DNA from 2 places in the Streptomyces sp. NPDC031100 genome. Region 1 is predicted to be linked to the other one. Evidence: riboswitches for the same ligand, from Rfam matches in the RefSeq annotation. Region 1 holds a riboswitch; the other holds the start of a gene.
The links. A riboswitch is a leader RNA that binds a small molecule or an ion and turns the genes downstream of it on or off. The one in region 1 is predicted to bind glycine.

Region 1 (3,968 bases):
CGCGGGCCGCCCAGCGTCTTGTGGGTCGTGGAGGTGACCACGTCCGCGTACTCGACCGGGTTCGGGTGCAGACCGGCGGCGACCAGGCCCGCGAAGTGCGCCATGTCGACCCACAGGAAGGCCTCGACCTCGTCGGCGATCCGGCGGAACTCGGCGAAGTCCAGCTGACGCGGGTACGCCGACCAGCCGGCGATGATCACCTTGGGGCGGTGCTCCTTGGCGAGCCGCTCGACCTCGGCCATGTCGACCAGACCGGTCTCGGCGTCCACGTGGTACGCGACCACGTTGAACTGCTTGCCGGAGAAGTTCAGGCGCATGCCGTGGGTCAGGTGGCCGCCGTGGGCGAGGTCCAGGCCGAGGATCGTGTCCCCGGGCTGGGCCAGCGCGAACAGGGCCGCCTGGTTGGCGGAGGCGCCGGAGTGGGGCTGCACGTTGGCGTACTCGGCGCCGAACAGCTCCTTGATCCGGTCGATGGCGATCTGCTCGGCGACGTCGACGTGCTCGCAGCCGCCGTAGTAGCGGCGGCCCGGGTAGCCCTCGGCGTACTTGTTGGTGAGGACCGAGCCCTGGGCCTCCATCACCGCGAGCGGCGCGAAGTTCTCGGACGCGATCATCTCCAGCGTGGACTGCTGGCGGTTCAGCTCGGCGTCGACCGCGGCGGCGATCTCCGGGTCCAGCTCGTGCAGAGGCGTGTTCAGGACAGTCATACGGCTACGACTCCTCAGCCGGCGGAAAAGGCGGTGTACTCGTCGGCGGTGAGCAGGTCCTCCGGCTCGTCCGTGACGCGTACCTTGAACAGCCAGCCGCCCTCGAAGGGGGCCGAGTTCACCAGCGACGGGTCGTCGACGACGTCCTGGTTGACCGCGGTGACCTCACCGGTCACGGGGGAGTACAGATCGGAGACCGACTTGGTCGACTCCAGCTCGCCGCAGGACTCGCCCGCGGACACCGTGTCACCGACCTCCGGGAGCTGGACGAAGACGACATCGCCGAGCGCGTTGGCCGCGTGCTCCGTGATGCCGACCGTCGAGACGCCGTCCTCGGCGGCCGACAGCCACTCGTGCTCCTTGCTGTAGCGCAGCTGCTGGGGGTTGCTCATGGCCTGAATTCTCCTGTACGCGCGGGAGTGCTGGTGAATGGGGGACTGCTGGACCTGCTGATGAGCAGGTGAATGTGCGCAGCGTCACGTCCCGGGGACGGACCGCGCCCAGTGTCTACTTCTGGCGCTTGTAGAAGGGCAGTGCCACGACCTGGTACGGCTCGTGGCTCCCCCGGATGTCCACACCGACGCCCTCGGTGCCCGGCGCCGCGTGCGCCGCGTCGACGTAGGCCATGGCGATCGGCTTGCCCAGGGTGGGGGAGGGGGCGCCGGAGGTGACCTCGCCGATCACCTGGCCGCCCGCGACCACGGCGTACCCGGCGCGCGGCACCCGGCGACCCTCGGCGATCAGCCCGACGAGCACCCGCGGCGGGTTCTCCTCAGCCTTGGCGGCGGCCTCGGTGAGCGCCTCGCGCCCCACGAAGTCGCCCTCCTTCTCGAACTTCACCACCCGGCCGAGCCCGGCGTCGAACGGCGTCAGGGACGTGGTCAGCTCGTGCCCGTACAGCGGCATGCCCGCCTCCAGGCGCAGGGTGTCCCGGCAGGACAGGCCGCACGGCACCAGGCCGACGCCCTCGCCGGCCTTGGTCAGCGCCTGCCACAGCTCCACCGCGTGCTCCGGCTTCACGAACAGCTCGAAGCCGTCCTCGCCGGTGTAGCCGGTGCGGGCGATCAGCGCGGGGACGCCGGCGACCGTGCCGGGCAGGCCCGCGTAGTACTTCAGGCCGTCCAGGTCGGCGTCGGTGAGGGACTTCAGGATGCCGGGGGACTCCGGGCCCTGGACGGCGATCAGGGCATACGCGTCCCGGTCGTCGCGCACCTCGGCGTCGAAGCCCTCCGCACGCTCGGTCAGCGCGTCCAGCACCACCTGGGCGTTGGAGGCGTTGGCGACGACCATGTACTCGGTCTCGGCGAGGCGGTAGACGATCAGGTCGTCCAGGATGCCGCCGTCGGCCTGGCAGATCATGGTGTAGCGGGCGCGGCCGACACCGACGGAGGCGATGTTGCCGACCAGGGCGAAGTTCAGCAGGGCGGCGGCCTGCGGGCCGGTCACGGTGATCTCGCCCATGTGGGAGAGGTCGAAGAGACCGGCCTTGGTGCGCACCGCGAGGTGCTCGTCGCGCTCGGAGCCGTAGCGCAGGGGCATGTCCCAGCCGGCGAAGTCGGTCATCGTCGCGCCGAGCGAGCGATGCAGGGCATCGAGCGCGGTGTGACGGAGTTCGGTACTGCTCATCGGTCGGTCGTCTCCCAGGGCAGGCTGACGGGCGAGGAAGTTCCTCCCCATCTGTCATCGGAACCTGAGAGGTTCGCCGAGACCGCCACAGGGACGATCACGGCTTGCACCTTGGGTGGAGCCGCTGACACAGCGGCCCGCTTTTCAGATGTGCCTCGCCCGCGCGGTAACGGGGACCTGAGAGATTCAAGGGAGGGACTTGCTCCTTCGGCGCCCCGGCATCAGTGCTGCCAGGGACTCTCCCGCGCGGATTCAAGCGGCCGGTATGCAGTTGGCGGGCACATCATTGCACGCCGCGCCCCCACCCGTCAGGGCCGCATCTGTAACCGAGCTGTGGCAGTACGCGCACCGAACCACTGGACACGGCGCATTACCTTCTCTTTACATCCGAAGGGCAAGGGGTCTCTACGCACACAGGGGAGGACGATCACGGTGAACAGGACCACGGCCTACGCCGCCACCACCGGCGTCGCGGTGCCGAAGCAGCCCTCCGCCCCGGCCCGCGAGCGCTGCGCCGACCGCCCGGCCCCGGTCGTCCGCGACCTGCGCGACCGTGCCGGCCACAGCCCGCACGCCCTGCTCTTCGGCGCCCGTGACCTGGTGGTGATCACCGGCCTGCCCGGCAGCGGCAAGTCCACCCTGATGCACCGCGCGGTCCCCGGCCACCGCATCGACTCGCAGGACACCCGCGACCGCTGGGACGCCCGGATGCCCCGCCTCCTGCCCTACGCGCTCTACCGCCCGCTGGTCCGCCTCGCCCACTACGCCGGGCTGCGCCGCGCCCTGCGCACCGGTGACGGGGTCGTCGTGCACGACTGCGGCACCCAGTCCTGGGTGCGCGCCTGGCTCGCCCGCGAGGCCCGCCGCCGCGGCGGCACCCTGCACCTGCTGCTCCTCGACGTCACCCCCGGCACCGCCCGGGACGGCCAGCGCGAGCGCGGCCGCGGCGTGTCCCGGTACGCCTTCCGCCGCCACCGCCGTACGACCGGCCGCCTGCTGCGCGCGGTGGAGCGGGGCGAGCTGCCCGCCGGCTGCGGCTCGGCCGTGCTGCTGGACCGGGACGCGGCGGACGTCCTGCACCGCATAGCCTTCACCGGCTGAGCGGAGCCGCCGCTGTCACAGGCACCCGCTAGCCTTTTGATCCACAGCATGGTTCCCAGCAGGCGGTAGGCAGATGGACTTCCCGGCGGACACTCCCGCGGACTTCCCGGCACAGGCGCACCCCCACCCGCACGGCGGTTGGCCCGGCAACGAGCTGGAGGAGGTGCTCTCGGCCTCCCTCGGCATACCCGCCGCCGGCGGCCGGATCATCGAGGTCCTGGGCCGGAGCTTCCTCTGGATCCCGCTGCCGAACGGGGGCGGCCCGCAGAGCGGCCCGCTCGACCTGCCCACCCTGGAGATCGAGGGCCAGGTGTACGTCCCGGTCTTCAGCTCCGAGGAGCAGCTCCGCCAGGCGACCGGCTCCCACATGTCGTACACCATCGCCCCGGCGGTGGAGTTCGCCCGCGGTCTGCCCCCGCAGGTCGGCATCGCCGTCAACCCCGACGGCGTGGTCGGCGTGCCGCTGCCGCCCGAGGCGGTGGCCGAGCTGTGCCGCGCGGGCCGCACGCCGCTGGACGGACCCAGCACCGGGGG
Region 2 (3,968 bases), on a different contig from region 1:
GTCGGTGCGGACGCTGCCCGGGGTCGGCCCGGCGACCGGTGACCATCTGAGACGGGCCGGGATCACGACGGTCGAGGAGCTGGCCGAGGCGGGTGAGGACGAACTCGTACGGCTGCTGGGCAAGGCACACGGGCACGCGCTGTACGCCATGGCACTGGCACGCGACGACCGGCCCGTGGTGGCCGAGCGGGAGACCAAGTCGGTGTCGGTCGAGGACACGTACGACGTGGACATCCACGACCGGTTGCGGGTCGGCCTGGAGGTGCAGCGGCTCGCCGACCGGTGCGTGCGGCGGCTGCGCGGTGCCGGGCTGTCCGGGCGCACCATCGTCCTGAAGGTGCGGCGGTACGACTTCTCGACGCTGACCCGCTCCGAGACGCTCAGAGGCCCCACGGACGATCCGGCGGTGATCCGGGAGGCTGCGGCACGGCTGCTGGAGTCGGTGGACACCACGGGCGGGGTCCGGCTGCTCGGCGTGGGCGTCTCCGGGCTGGCCGACTACACCCAGGAGGACCTGTTCGCCCAGGCGGCGGGCGAGCGGGCCGCGTCCGCGGAGGGGCCGGAGGAGGTCGTGCCCGAGGCCGTGGAGGACCCGGAACCGGCCGAGCGGCAGTGGCGTGCCGGGTATGACGTGCGGCACGTCGAGTACGGGCACGGGTGGGTGCAGGGCAGCGGTCTGGGGCGGGTCACCGTGCGCTTCGAGACACCGCAGTCCGAGCCGGGGCGGGTTCGTACGTTTCGGGTGGACGATCCCGGGCTGGAGCCGGCGGAGCCGTTGCCGCTGGTGTCGGACGTCGATACCGGTCTGTAGGGGGGAGGTCGTTCGGTGGGTGCGGGTTCGCCGTGGTTTTTCGCGCAGTTCCCCGCGCCCCCAGGGGCCGGCAAGAGTCCCTAGGCCATCCCTAGGCCTCCTCGCTGCCTGCCAGTTTGCCGAAATCGCGGTCCGGGGGCGGGGGAGCGGCGGACACGTCCAGGCCGTAGTGGTGGTAGAGCTGGAGTTCCTGTTCGGGGGAGAGGTGGCGGCCCACGCCGAAGTCGGGGGCGTCCTTGATGAGTGCGCGGTCGAAGGGGACCCGGAGGGCGCCTTCGACCAGCTCGCTGGGCTCCAGGGGGACGAAGGCGTCCCGGGAGAAGAGGCCGGTCCGTATGGCCGCCCACTCGGGCACGCCGGTCGCGTCGTCGAGGTACACCTCGTCGATGGTGCCGATCTTGGTGCCATTGCGGTCGAACGCCTTGCGGCCGATCAGGTTGCGCGGATCGATGCCGGTCTGCACGGTCCGTCTCCCTCCACTTGGTCGCAACTCATCCGTAAGCACTACGAAAGAGCACATTCAGGGAGGCGGCCACTCGAGGGCCCAGGCGTTGACCTCGCTGGTAGGCTGACAGCGGCTGCTGACCCCGTGCGGGAGAGTCCTCCGACCACCTCGGAGGCGCCGAAGGAGCAAATCCTCCCCGGAATCTCTCAGGCTCACGTACCGCACGGACGAGGTCACTCTGGAAAGCAGGGCGAGCGTCGACGGCTCTCGCCCTCACCGACGGTGAAAGCCGGGACCCTCGGGTGTCCGGTGAAGCTCTCAGGTTGAGATGACAGAGGGGGAGGCCGTCGGGGCAACCGTGCCGTGGTGCCCCTCGAAGGTCGCGTCAGACCAGGAGGCCTCCGCAATGACCGCCCATCGCACTCCGCTCTCCGAGCTCGAAGCGGGCATCCCCTTCGAGCAGCGCCACATCGGGCCCGACCCGGAGGCGCGGGCCAAGATGCTCGCGCACGTCGGCTACGGCTCCCTCGACGAGCTGACCGCCGCCGCGGTCCCGGATGTGATCAAGAACGCCGACGCTCTTGACCTGCCGGGTGCCCGCACCGAGGCCGAGGTGCTCGCCGAGCTGCGCTCGCTCGCCGACCGCAACCAGGTCCTCGGCTCCATGATCGGCCTCGGCTACTACGGCACCTTCACCCCGCCGGTCATCCTGCGCAACGTCATGGAGAACCCGGCCTGGTACACGGCGTACACGCCGTACCAGCCGGAGATCTCGCAGGGCCGTCTGGAGGCCCTGCTGAACTTCCAGACGATGGTCGCCGACCTCACCGGTCTGCCCACCTCCGGCGCCTCCCTGCTGGACGAGGGCACGGCCGCCGCCGAGGCGATGGCGCTGTCCCGGCGCATGGGCAAGAACAAGAAGGGCCTGTTCCTGGTCGACGCGGACGCCCTGCCGCAGACCATCGCCGTCATCGAGACGCGCGCCGAGCCGACCGGTGTGGAGATCGTCGTCGCCGACCTCAGCGACGGCATCCCGGCCGACATCGCCGCACGCGAGATCAACGGCGTGCTGATCCAGTACCCGGGTGCCTCCGGTGCCGTTCGCGACATCAAGCCGGTCATCGAGCAGGCGCACGAGCTGGGTGCCCTCGTCACCGTCGCCGCCGACCTGCTGGCCCTCACCCTGCTGACCTCGCCGGGCGAGCTGGGCGCGGACATCGCCGTCGGCACGACCCAGCGCTTCGGTGTCCCGATGGGCTTCGGCGGTCCGCACGCGGGCTACATGGCGGTGCACGAGAAGTTCGCGCGCAGCCTGCCCGGCCGCCTCGTCGGTGTCTCCGTCGACGCCGACGGGAACAAGGCCTACCGCCTCGCGCTGCAGACCCGTGAGCAGCACATCCGCCGCGAGAAGGCCACCAGCAACATCTGCACCGCGCAGGTGCTGCTCGCCGTGATGGCCGGCATGTACGCCGTCTACCACGGGCCGGAGGGCCTGCGGACCATCGCGCGGCGCACCCACCGGTACGCCACCATCGTCGCCGAGGGCCTGAAGGCCGGCGGTGTCGAGATCGTCCACGGCTCCTACTTCGACACCCTCACCGCGCGCGTGCCCGCAAAGGCCGCCGAGGTCGTCGCCGCGGGCCGGGACAACGGCGTCAACCTGCGTCTGGTCGACGCCGACCATGTCTCCCTCTCCTGCGACGAGACCACCAACCGGGCCCAGCTGGACGCGGTCTTCTCCGCCTTCGGCGTCGCCGGCGACATCGAGGCGCTGGACGCCACGGCCGCGGACACCCTGCCCGAGGCGCTGCTGCGCACCGACGACTACCTGACCCACCCGGTCTTCCAGGAGCACCGCTCCGAGACCGCGATGCTGCGCTACCTGCGCAAGCTGGCCGACCGCGACTACGCGCTCGACCGCGGCATGATCCCGCTGGGCTCCTGCACCATGAAGCTCAACGCGACCACGGAGATGGAACCGGTCACCTGGCCCGAGTTCGGCCAGCTGCACCCCTTCGTGCCCGCCGAGCAGGCCGAGGGCTACCTCACGCTCATCCGCGAGCTGGAGGAACGTCTCGCCGAGGTCACCGGCTACGACAAGGTCTCGCTCCAGCCGAACGCCGGTTCGCAGGGCGAGCTGGCCGGCCTGCTCGCCGTACGCGGCTACCACCGGGCCAACGGTGACGAGCAGCGGACCGTGTGCCTGATCCCGTCCTCCGCGCACGGCACGAACGCCGCGAGCGCCGTGATGGCCGGGATGAAGGTCGTCGTCGTCAAGACCGCCGAGGACGGCGAGATCGACGTCGAGGACCTGCGGGCGAAGATCGAGCAGTACCGCGACGAGCTGGCGGTCCTGATGATCACCTACCCGTCCACGCACGGCGTCTTCGAGGAGCACGTCGCCGACATCTGCGCCCAGGTCCACGAGGCCGGCGGCCAGGTCTACGTCGACGGCGCCAACCTCAACGCCCTGGTCGGCCTCGCCAAGCCGGGCCACTTCGGCGGCGACGTCTCCCACCTGAACCTGCACAAGACCTTCTGCATCCCGCACGGCGGCGGTGGCCCGGGCGTCGGCCCGGTGGCCGTACGCTCGCACCTCGCGCCGTACCTGCCGAACCACCCGATGCAGCCGGCCGCAGGCCCCGAGACGGGCGTCGGCCCGATCTCCGCGGCGCCGTGGGGCAGCGCGGGCATCCTGCCGATCTCGTGGGC

Region 2: another riboswitch for glycine. It lies ahead of gcvP (aminomethyl-transferring glycine dehydrogenase); the one in region 1 lies ahead of gcvT (glycine cleavage system aminomethyltransferase GcvT).

The regions. Positions count from the first base shown of each region.
Region 1 covers NZ_JBVIGN010000004.1:531,908-535,875, forward strand. Annotated here, with positions in the region: gene glyA (serine hydroxymethyltransferase) at 1-707, opposite strand, end outside; gene gcvH (glycine cleavage system protein GcvH) at 722-1,099, opposite strand; gene gcvT (glycine cleavage system aminomethyltransferase GcvT) at 1,215-2,333, opposite strand; glycine riboswitch at 2,375-2,487, opposite strand; glycine riboswitch at 2,488-2,588, opposite strand; gene ACZ5DS_RS14330 (AAA family ATPase) at 2,766-3,434, shown strand; gene ACZ5DS_RS14335 (enhanced serine sensitivity protein SseB) at 3,508-3,968, shown strand, end outside.
Region 2 covers NZ_JBVIGN010000013.1:9,524-13,491, forward strand. Annotated here, with positions in the region: gene ACZ5DS_RS31725 (DNA polymerase IV) at 1-811, shown strand, start outside; gene ACZ5DS_RS31730 (PRC-barrel domain-containing protein) at 903-1,274, opposite strand; glycine riboswitch at 1,394-1,488, shown strand; gene gcvP (aminomethyl-transferring glycine dehydrogenase) at 1,663-3,968, shown strand, end outside.